Regions from separate parts of the Lysinibacillus sp. NPDC056959 genome, predicted to be linked through region 1. Evidence: riboswitches for the same ligand, from Rfam matches in the RefSeq annotation. Region 1 holds a riboswitch; each other region holds the start of a gene.
The links. Region 1 has a riboswitch for S-adenosylmethionine ahead of ACFTQ7_RS21695 (O-acetylhomoserine aminocarboxypropyltransferase/cysteine synthase family protein). Riboswitches for the same ligand answer to the same signal wherever they lie in the genome.

Region 1 (3,131 bases):
ACTGTAACTAGAGCAATAATCATGGCAGAGCTAACGGGATAGGATACTGCTTCTGTAACCCATAGGATGACCGCGAAAGCTAAAATAGCCAAAGCCCGTTGTCCAGCTACAGGTAAATCGCCATTGTTCGGTAAAAAAGTTATGATGATTAGGGATGCGAACGCTAATGCAATCCAGAGTGGCTTTAAATTACGTTTCGGTTTTGCTTGTTCAGAAGTAGACATACTTTCTCATCCTTTCTAGCATTTTCTATAACATCGACTAGTAAAATGCTTTATTAAGAAAGTAAATTGTCTATTTATTGTAAAAAAAGCTAGTGTGTTCAAATGCGCTCTAGTTATAGCGATAATGGGCAGTTACGAGAAAATAAGCGGCCACAGAAAAGACAAAAATATCCAAAAGATATTAGTTTTTCTTCTTGAATGCAGAGGTAACTTTAGGCTCAGTTCCTAGCATCAATCGTTTAATATTTTCGATATGCAAAATGATGGCTATACTAAAAAGAAATAAGGCTATAAACGTTGGGCCGACCCCAGGAATCCATAAATATGTGGCAGTACAAAAAACGAGATAAAATTCAAGTACACCGACAATTAAAAAGCTCGTCACGAAAGAAAAAATAACAAATAAAATGAGTGCAAATAAGCCAACTTTCCAATCAATCGCGAGTAATATCCCGATAATTGAAGCAGTTCCTTTGCCGCCATTGAAGCCCATATAAAATGGGAAATTATGACCTAGAATGACACCGGCTGCTACGATATAGATAAAGAGCCAAACTTGTACTTCAGTTAATTGTGTTATATCAGCAAGATAGACATGTGCACCGATTATAGCTGCAACACCTTTACCGATATCGATAAGTCCGACTAATATGCCATATTTCCATCCAAGGGAAAGCGTGGCATTAGAGGCACCTGCATTGCCAAAACCAGTCTTTTTTAAATCTACCCCAGATAAAAACTGAGCAACTTTAGAGCCATGAATGCAGCCAATCAAATAACCAACAAGAAGAAAAATGATAATGGCTTTTAACATAAAAGTCCTCCTTTCTAAATAATAGGCTTATCAATAAAAGCTAGGGATGCCATTTTAAAACGTGCCATTGTATATAAGTTGATTTCCGCTCCGACTGGACGCCCCCAGGAAAGCGCCCAGTCGGAACGGAAATCAACCCCACGTTTTGATAATAAATCATTTAACGTTAAAATAATGTATGCGTTCGTAATACGTAAAGAAGCAGACAGAAGTTTCGGAAAAAATAAAATTTTAGTGTTGACAGAGAAAATGTCTATGTTTATACTTTGTAACAACGATGGAAATTGAATCACATACTCTTATCAAGAGCGGCGGAGGGATAGGCCCTATGATGCCCGGCAACCAGTAAGTGACGAGCTTGCTAAGGTGCTAATTCCTACAGATTCTTACTTGGATCTGGCAGATAAGGGGAGGAAAACTTGCAACCGCAACCCTCTTCTTAGCTGAAGAGGGTTTTTGTTTTCTACTTAAAAAATCCTCCTCATCTCCGGTGCCATCGTAAAAAAATAACCATATGGAGGTATACAATGACAAATTTTAAACCAGAAACATTGCTGTTACACGGTGGCCAAGAGCCAGACCCGGTAACAGGATCTCGTACAGTACCCGTATATCGCTCAACGGCATTTGTTTTTAAAGACACTGCTCATGCGCAACGTCTTTTTGCCTTAGAGGAAGCTGGCAATATTTACACACGAATTACAAACCCAACTGTAGATGTTTTTGAAAAACGCGTCGCTTTATTAGAAGGCGGTACAGCAGCGGTAGCACTTTCATCTGGTGCAGCAGCTATTGCATTTTCAATTTTAAATCTAGCAGGGGCAGGTGATGAAATTGTTGCAGGTAGCTCTTTGTACGGAGGTACTTATAATTTATTCGCCAACACACTACCAAACTACGGTATTAAAACAATTTTTGTAGACGAAACAAATCCAGAAAATTTCCGAGCAGCTATTACAGATAAAACAAAAGCGGTGTTCGCTGAAATTTACGGTAACCCAAGTTTAAAAGTGCTAGACATCGAAGCAGTAGCGAATGTAGCACATGAAAACGGCTTACCATTAATTATTGATAGCACATTTGCTTCACCATATGGCTCTACACCAATTGATTTCGGTGCAGATATCGTTGTTCATTCCGCAACAAAATGGATTGGCGGCCATGGTACAACTTTAGGTGGCGTTGTTGTAGATGCAGGGAAGTTTGATTGGACTCGTGGACGCTTCCCAGGCTTTACAGAGCCAGATGCTTCTTATCACGGTTTGCGTTATGGTATTGACACAGCAGCGGCTGCATTTGCCACAAAACTGCGCGTGCAATTACTACGCGACTTTGGTCCAACATTAAGTGCAGATGCAGCATTTAATTTATTACAAGGTTTAGAAACGCTTCATTTGCGTATACCTAAACACAATGAAAATGCATTAGCGGTAGCTGAATATTTACGAAACCACCCATCTGTGGAATATGTAAATTACAATGGCTTAGAAGATTTCCCTACTCATGAGTTAGCTAGAAAGTATTTGAGAAATGGCTTCGGATCAGTGCTTACATTTGGTATTAAAGGTGGGCGTGAAGCAGGGCGTAAATTAATCGATAGTGTGAAATTATTCTCGCACGTAGCAAATGTAGGGGATGCGAAATCATTAATTATCCATCCAGCATCTACTACACATCAGCAACTATCAGCTGAGGAGCTAATCCAAACTGGCGTAACCGAGTCGCTCATTCGCTTATCCATCGGTTTAGAGGCAGTAGAGGACATTATTGCAGATTTAGAACAAGCTATTGAACAAGTAACAGCTATACAGCAACAAGTAGAAGCCTAATAACTAAAAGACATTGGCTAATGTTGTAGCGTTTACGTATTTTCCCATTCGATAGGCCTCATTTGGTAATGCGTAAAACGTTGCTACATCATCCGCTTGCCTCATTCGGTAAAGGTAACTGAAAATCTTTAAAAATAATACCTAGTAATTTGATAAGTATTGTTGACTTGTTTAATTCCTTGTTTTATACTAGGAAATAAGAAAAGCGTTCGACATTTAGTTTTCATAAGTGCTCCCCCACTTTTGAAATATATGAAGCGGAGT
Region 2 (3,131 bases), on a different contig from region 1:
AATTAAACGTCCAATCGTAACTGATGGAAAAAAAGTTACGTTAGGGTTTAAAGAATCAGATTTTGAGCAAGCTTGGAAATAACCGCTTTTAATCGCTTTTAATCTTGTTTTTATGGAAGAAGTATGGCACACTGAAAGTGAATATATTACATATTTATGGAGGGGTTTTTGCATGAACACACCTAAAGACTTACGTTACTCTGAAGAGCACGAATGGGTTAAAGTAGAAGATGGAAAAGTACGTATCGGTATTTCTCATTTCGCACAATCTGAACTTGGAGATATCGTTTTCGTTGAACTTCCACAAGTTGGTGACGAAATCAAAACAGATGATCCATTTGGTAGCGTAGAATCTGTAAAAACAGTTTCTGAATTATATGCACCAATCTCAGGTACAGTAGTTGAAGTAAATGCAGATTTAGAAGATAGCCCAGAATTCGTTAATGAATCACCATATGAAAAAGCATGGATGATCGTTGTAGAGCCTGCTGATGCATCAGAAGTTGAAAAGCTTATGACAGCTGAGCAATACGATGAAATGATTGCAGAATAAGACAAGCCTGTAAAGAAAAACGTCGGAAACTACCGACGTTTTTTATTATCTTCATCCATTCTGCCATCATAGTGGATGAGTGTGAATGCAAGTATATTCCCTTAACAATAGGTGTCTAACAGTATCAATGACAAGATTTATTGATATAATAATGATAAGGGATATGTCTAAACGGGGGTGGCTTTATGTTCGAGGGGAAATGCTTAATTGTCGAAGGCCGTTCGGATAAGCTTCAAATTGAACCTATTTTAAATGAACATGTTAAAATACTTTGCACGAATGGTACAATTGGTGTGCATCAATTAGAAGAGTTACTTGATCCATATGAAGGCTGTGAGCTTTATACATTTTTTGATGCAGATACATCGGGTGATAAGCTACGAGCATTAATGGACAGACATTATCCAGAGGCTGAGCATTTACGTACTATGCCAACATATAAGGAAGTAGAGACAACTCCGAGAAAGGTGTTAGCGGCAATCTTAATTCGTGCGCATTTCTCAATCCATAATGAATATATTTTGTAAGGTTGCGTGAAAAAAATGGAAGAATGGTCAAAAGAGCAGTGGAACGTGGCTATCCAGTCGGGTGAAAAGGCTGCTTTTTATTTATATACACCAATGTGTGGAACGTGTGTAGTTGCATCGAAAATGATGTCGGTTGTTGAGCAATTGCTACCACAGCTACAGGTTGGTAAAGCGAATATTAATTTTATCGAACAAATCGCTTATGATAATAAAATCGAAAGTGTACCGTGTTTACTTGTATGTGAAGGCGGAAAAGTGACGGAAAAGGTTTATGCTTTTCAATCCGTACCGTATTTATACGAATTGTTAAAAAAATAAATTGACTGAACTTTACTCACGTGGTAAAGTACGAATATACTAAAAAATATAAATATATCGAACTCTTATAAAGAGCGGCGGAGGGAAGTGCCCTATGAAGCCCGGCAACCATCACAAAGTGAAAAGGTGCCAAATCACCCAAAGATTTTATCTTTGAAAGATGAGAGAACGGTTCAACGTATAAGTTACGTGACCCCTTCTACTTGTCTATAGTTGAAGGGTTTTTTTTACTTCTTTCACCGAAACACCCGCTGAAAGAAGTAAAAGCCTCCGGCGGATGTCATGGAATCGAAAAGGATTTCTTTGTGCAAGCACAAAGTCGATTCCGGACGCAATTATGCCGAGGCACAATTGATAAAAAAAAGGAGAATTCGCTATGATTCAGCTTCAAAATATTACGAAGAAATACAAAACCTCGAATGGCGAATTAACAGCAGTTAAAGACGTCAACCTTTCTATCGATAAAGGTGAAATTTATGGCATTATCGGCTATAGTGGCGCTGGTAAAAGTACAATGATTCGCTTGTTAAACGGTTTAGAAAAGCCTACATCAGGTACGGTAACGGTTAACAATCAAGAATTTTCATCCATAAAGGGGCAAAAGCTTAGAAATGCTAGACAAAAGGTTAGTATGATTTTCCAACATTTCAATTTACTTTGGTCTCGAACTGTTGCGGAAAACATTGCTTTTCCACTAGAAATCGCAGGTGTTCCAAAGGCAAAACGTGAGGCACGTGTGAAAGAATTGATCACACTAGTTGGCTTAGACGGACGTGCTAATGCGTATCCATCACAACTATCAGGGGGACAAAAGCAACGTGTAGGCATCGCTCGTGCACTTGCTAATAATCCAGAAGTATTGTTATGTGATGAGGCAACATCCGCACTCGATCCGGAGACAACAGATGCTATCCTAGATTTACTTGTCGATATTAATGAGCGACTAGGTTTAACGATCGTGTTAATCACACATGAAATGCATGTTATTCGTAAAATTTGCCACCGTGTAGCGGTTATGGAAGCTGGAAAAATTGTAGAACGTGGTGAAGTATTACAAGTATTCCAAGCGCCACAAGCTGACATTACAAAAAAATTCGTTTCTCAAATTACAGATACGAAGGAAACACAGGAAACTGTGGCACAAATTAAAGCAAACTACCCTAATGGACAACTTGTAAAGCTAATATTTGTAGGAGAAAAAACAGAACAGCCTGTCATCTCACATCTTGTGAAACAGTGTGATGTAGAAGTAAGTATAGTACATGGTAATATTTCGCAAACTAAAAATGGCGCGTACGGTACACTTATCGTACAAATTGAAGGCACAGAGTCGAATGTTGCAGCTGCACTGAGCTACTTGCATACAGTCGAAGTACAAACGGAGGTGATTGCCAATGCTAACTAGTCTCTTTCCGAATGTTGACTGGGAAAAAATGTGGGAAGCTACGTATGAAACGTTGTACATGACAACAATCTCTACGGTGATCACATTTATACTTGGATTAGTAATTGGGATCTTATTGTTTTTATCAAGTCCTAACCAAATATGGGCCAATAAACTGGTGAACTTTTTAACAGGCTCAATCGTTAATATTTTCCGTTCGATTCCGTTTATCGTTTTGATTATTTTATTAATTCCGTTTACGAAATTTTTGCTCGGCACAATTCGTGGCGCAGATGCGGCTTTACCGGCACTAATTATCGGAGCTGCACCATTTTATGCGCGTATGGTA
Region 3 (3,131 bases), on a different contig from region 1:
ATCATCGCCACATGCCTTCATACGGGCTAACACATCATCGGATAGTTTGATGCCTGGCACTTCATGATGTAAAAACTCCGCACTTTTATAGCTCGTTACTGGCATAATGCCAATATAAATTGGTGTTTCTAAATGCTTTGTCGCCTCGTATATTTCCACGATTTTTCCCTTTGTATAAACAGGCTGCGAAATAAAATAATCTGCCCCATATTCAATTTTCTTCTCTAATCGAGATACCGCGCGATCTAGTACACGTACATTAGGATTAAAGGCAGCCGCTACAGAGAAATTCGCCTTTTTACGAAGTGGTTTCCCCGAGAACGATACACCTTCATTTAACTGTTTTATTAATTGGATTAGCTCCATTGAAGATACGTCATAAACGCTTGTGGCCCCTGGGAAATCGCCCACCTTCGTCGGATCTCCAGTCACTGCTAAAATATCGTGAATACCTAGTGCATTTAATCCCATTAAATGTGATTGAAGTCCAATTAAATTACGATCTCGGCATGTTATATGAGTTAACGGTCGTACCCCGTGTGTTTCTTTCAGTAAGGCACCCATTGCGACATTACTAATCCTTGGAGAAGCAAGTGAATTATCTGCCATCATGACTACATCTGCGCCCGCCTCATATATTTTTCTTGCTCCCGCAATAAAGCCTTCAATTTCTAAATGTCTTGGTGTATCTAATTCCACTATAACTGAGCGTTCACGTTTTACTTTTACATGTAATGGTTCGTAATTTGCTGGCTCAGCCTCACGGACAATCTCTACTTTTTCTGGCTTTGCATACTTTTCTTCGATTGGAGATAACTCCTCTAAGTACTTTTTCGCTGCAGCAATATGCTTTGGTGTCGTACCACAGCAACCACCAATTAAACGTACCCCCTGATCACGAAGCTCTACAGCTGCTCGACCAAAATAATCTGCCTCCGACTCATAAACGACACGGCCATCCTCTACATCAAGAAGAGAAGCATTCGGATACGCTGACATAAATGCTTTCTTAGGAAGCTCCACACCTTCAAATGCTTGTATTGTATGGTGAGGACCTAAGCGACAGTTAACACCTACGAGATCAGCACCTAGCGCTTCAAGTTCATGTAAAGCGTTATTTAAGCTCATTCCATTTTGTAAAATTCCTGGTTCGTGCATAGAAACTTGAGCAATAATCGGTAATTTCGTTTTAGCTCGTAGCATTGCTAAAGTCGCTGTTAACTCTTCAAAATCATAATATGTCTCAAGTAAAAGGCCATCTGGATTTCCTGCAAGTAAAACAGTTGCCTGCTCATTAACTGTTGCTAAAATTTCCTTTAACGTTGCGTCGCTTTTTCGAATACCACGGATTCCCCCAATAGTACCTAAGACAAATTGTCCACCATCTGCCGCTGCTCGTTTTGCAATCGTTATAGCAGCTTCATTAAACTGCTGCACACGAGATTCTAATCCATAGCGGGCTAATTTTATGGCATTAGCTCCGTAAGTGTTCGTTTGAATAATATCGGCACCTGCCGCTATATACTCTCTATGAATCTTTTCAATTAATTCAGGTCTTTGTATATTCATTTCCTCGTGGCAATACTCCAAGCCATAGCCATATAAAACTGTACCAATTGCACCATCTGCTGTAAGAACATGCGTTTTTAACCTTTCAAGCAATCCCATAAAACTAGCCTCTCTTCCTTTATTTGTAAAAATTAAAATGCAAAAAGCCTTCTTTTACATAAAAAGAAGGCTTTAACGTTTCGTCATTGTTTTTCCTTCTCATCTTCGACACTACGGTCCTCTGGATTTAGCACCTGACAATAAGTTGGTTGCTGAAGCTTCATAGGGCCAGTCCCTCAGCTTCTCTTGATAAGAATGTTGTATGAATTTTTTAAATAATTAAAAGAATCATATCGTTTACGAACGATTGAGTCAAGACTATTTCACAGAACAGAGGTAAAATCTCACGAAAAATACCATATTTTGATTTAAATCAAACAATTACGATAGTTTTTCAGCAAGCTTCTCACCAATTTTTTTACCATTTTGAATACACGCACCTATGCCCACTCCGAAATAAGAGCAACCCGCTATTGATAAATTCGGATAGTTTTTCTCAAGCTCTTGTACGAGACCTTGCAACGCTTCACGATGTGCCAAATCATACTTTGGCATTTGGTCGATCCATTTTGTCACGTCCACAATTGTTGGTGTTTCCCCAATCCCCAAGCTTTTTCTTACATCCTCTAGAGCAACCGCTGCTAACTCTTCATCTGACATCAAACGCAATCTCTCATACTCAGGGTTAATGCTCTTATAAAAAAGTCGTACAAGTAATTTTCCTTCTGCTGACGTGTGTTTCCACTTGCGACTTGTCCATGTTGCTGCATTACAAATAACATCTGAATTATGTGACACAATATAGCCTGTTCCATCCGCGGGTAATCTATTATCTGGTACATCAAACCCTAAGTAAATCGTAATGGCGGATGCAGTATTGAATTGTTCAAAATAGCCGTTCAAAGATTCATCCTGCAATAAGCTTTGTACCGCTTCATTTGGCAGTGCCATGACAACATGATTTGCTTCAATTATTTTACCGTTTGCTAATGTAACGGAGTACTGATTCTCCTGCTTTTTAACACTTATAGTGGCAATCCCTTTTATAATTTCTACATCCGTTAATGTTTCTTCAAGTCGATCAATTAATGACGATAAACCATTTTTAAATGAAATAAATTTTTTATTGGCAGCTTTCAAAAATTGTTCCCTGTTTGCATCAAAGCCTTTAATAATACTACCGTAATCGTTTTTGTAATCGATTAAATACGGTAAAGTGGAAGCAATTGAAAGTTGATTTAAATCTCCCGAGTATACACCTGCAAGTACGGGCGCTATTTGGTTTTGAACAAGCTCCTCACCTAAATAGTACGTTAAAAATTCCCCAATCGAACTTTCCTTTGTAAACTCTTCATTTGGCATGGTTAAATCCTTTATTGCTTCTTTTTTACCTTTCTCTGATACAAGCGTGCTTTCCTCTAGAGATTGTAAGCTCATAGGAATACCAAACGTTGAATCTGCTGGGATAGCATGTAGCTCATTATTTGTGTAAATATACGAAACACCCGTTTCGTTATACACAA

Region 2: linked by a shared signal. The riboswitch ahead of ACFTQ7_RS17675 (methionine ABC transporter ATP-binding protein) and the one ahead of ACFTQ7_RS21695 (O-acetylhomoserine aminocarboxypropyltransferase/cysteine synthase family protein) in region 1 are both predicted to bind S-adenosylmethionine.
Region 3: linked by a shared signal. The riboswitch ahead of ACFTQ7_RS19200 (bifunctional homocysteine S-methyltransferase/methylenetetrahydrofolate reductase) and the one ahead of ACFTQ7_RS21695 (O-acetylhomoserine aminocarboxypropyltransferase/cysteine synthase family protein) in region 1 are both predicted to bind S-adenosylmethionine.

Annotation. Positions count from the first base shown of each region.
Region 1 covers NZ_JBHURE010000028.1:40,678-43,808, reverse strand. The annotation lists gene ACFTQ7_RS21710 (DASS family sodium-coupled anion symporter) at 1-224, opposite strand, end outside; gene ACFTQ7_RS21705 (glycerol-3-phosphate acyltransferase) at 406-1,038, opposite strand; gene ACFTQ7_RS21700 (hypothetical protein) at 1,053-1,331, opposite strand; SAM riboswitch class I at 1,335-1,448, shown strand; gene ACFTQ7_RS21695 (O-acetylhomoserine aminocarboxypropyltransferase/cysteine synthase family protein) at 1,566-2,867, shown strand.
Region 2 covers NZ_JBHURE010000017.1:75,511-78,641, forward strand. The annotation lists gene ACFTQ7_RS17655 (arsenate reductase family protein) at 1-82, shown strand, start outside; gene gcvH (glycine cleavage system protein GcvH) at 173-553, shown strand; gene ACFTQ7_RS17665 (toprim domain-containing protein) at 739-1,080, shown strand; gene ACFTQ7_RS17670 (thioredoxin family protein) at 1,096-1,398, shown strand; SAM riboswitch class I at 1,461-1,565, shown strand; gene ACFTQ7_RS17675 (methionine ABC transporter ATP-binding protein) at 1,775-2,803, shown strand; gene ACFTQ7_RS17680 (methionine ABC transporter permease) at 2,793-3,131, shown strand, end outside.
Region 3 covers NZ_JBHURE010000021.1:37,525-40,655, forward strand. The annotation lists gene ACFTQ7_RS19200 (bifunctional homocysteine S-methyltransferase/methylenetetrahydrofolate reductase) at 1-1,668, opposite strand, end outside; SAM riboswitch class I at 1,765-1,864, opposite strand; gene ACFTQ7_RS19205 (protoporphyrinogen oxidase) at 1,990-3,131, opposite strand, start outside.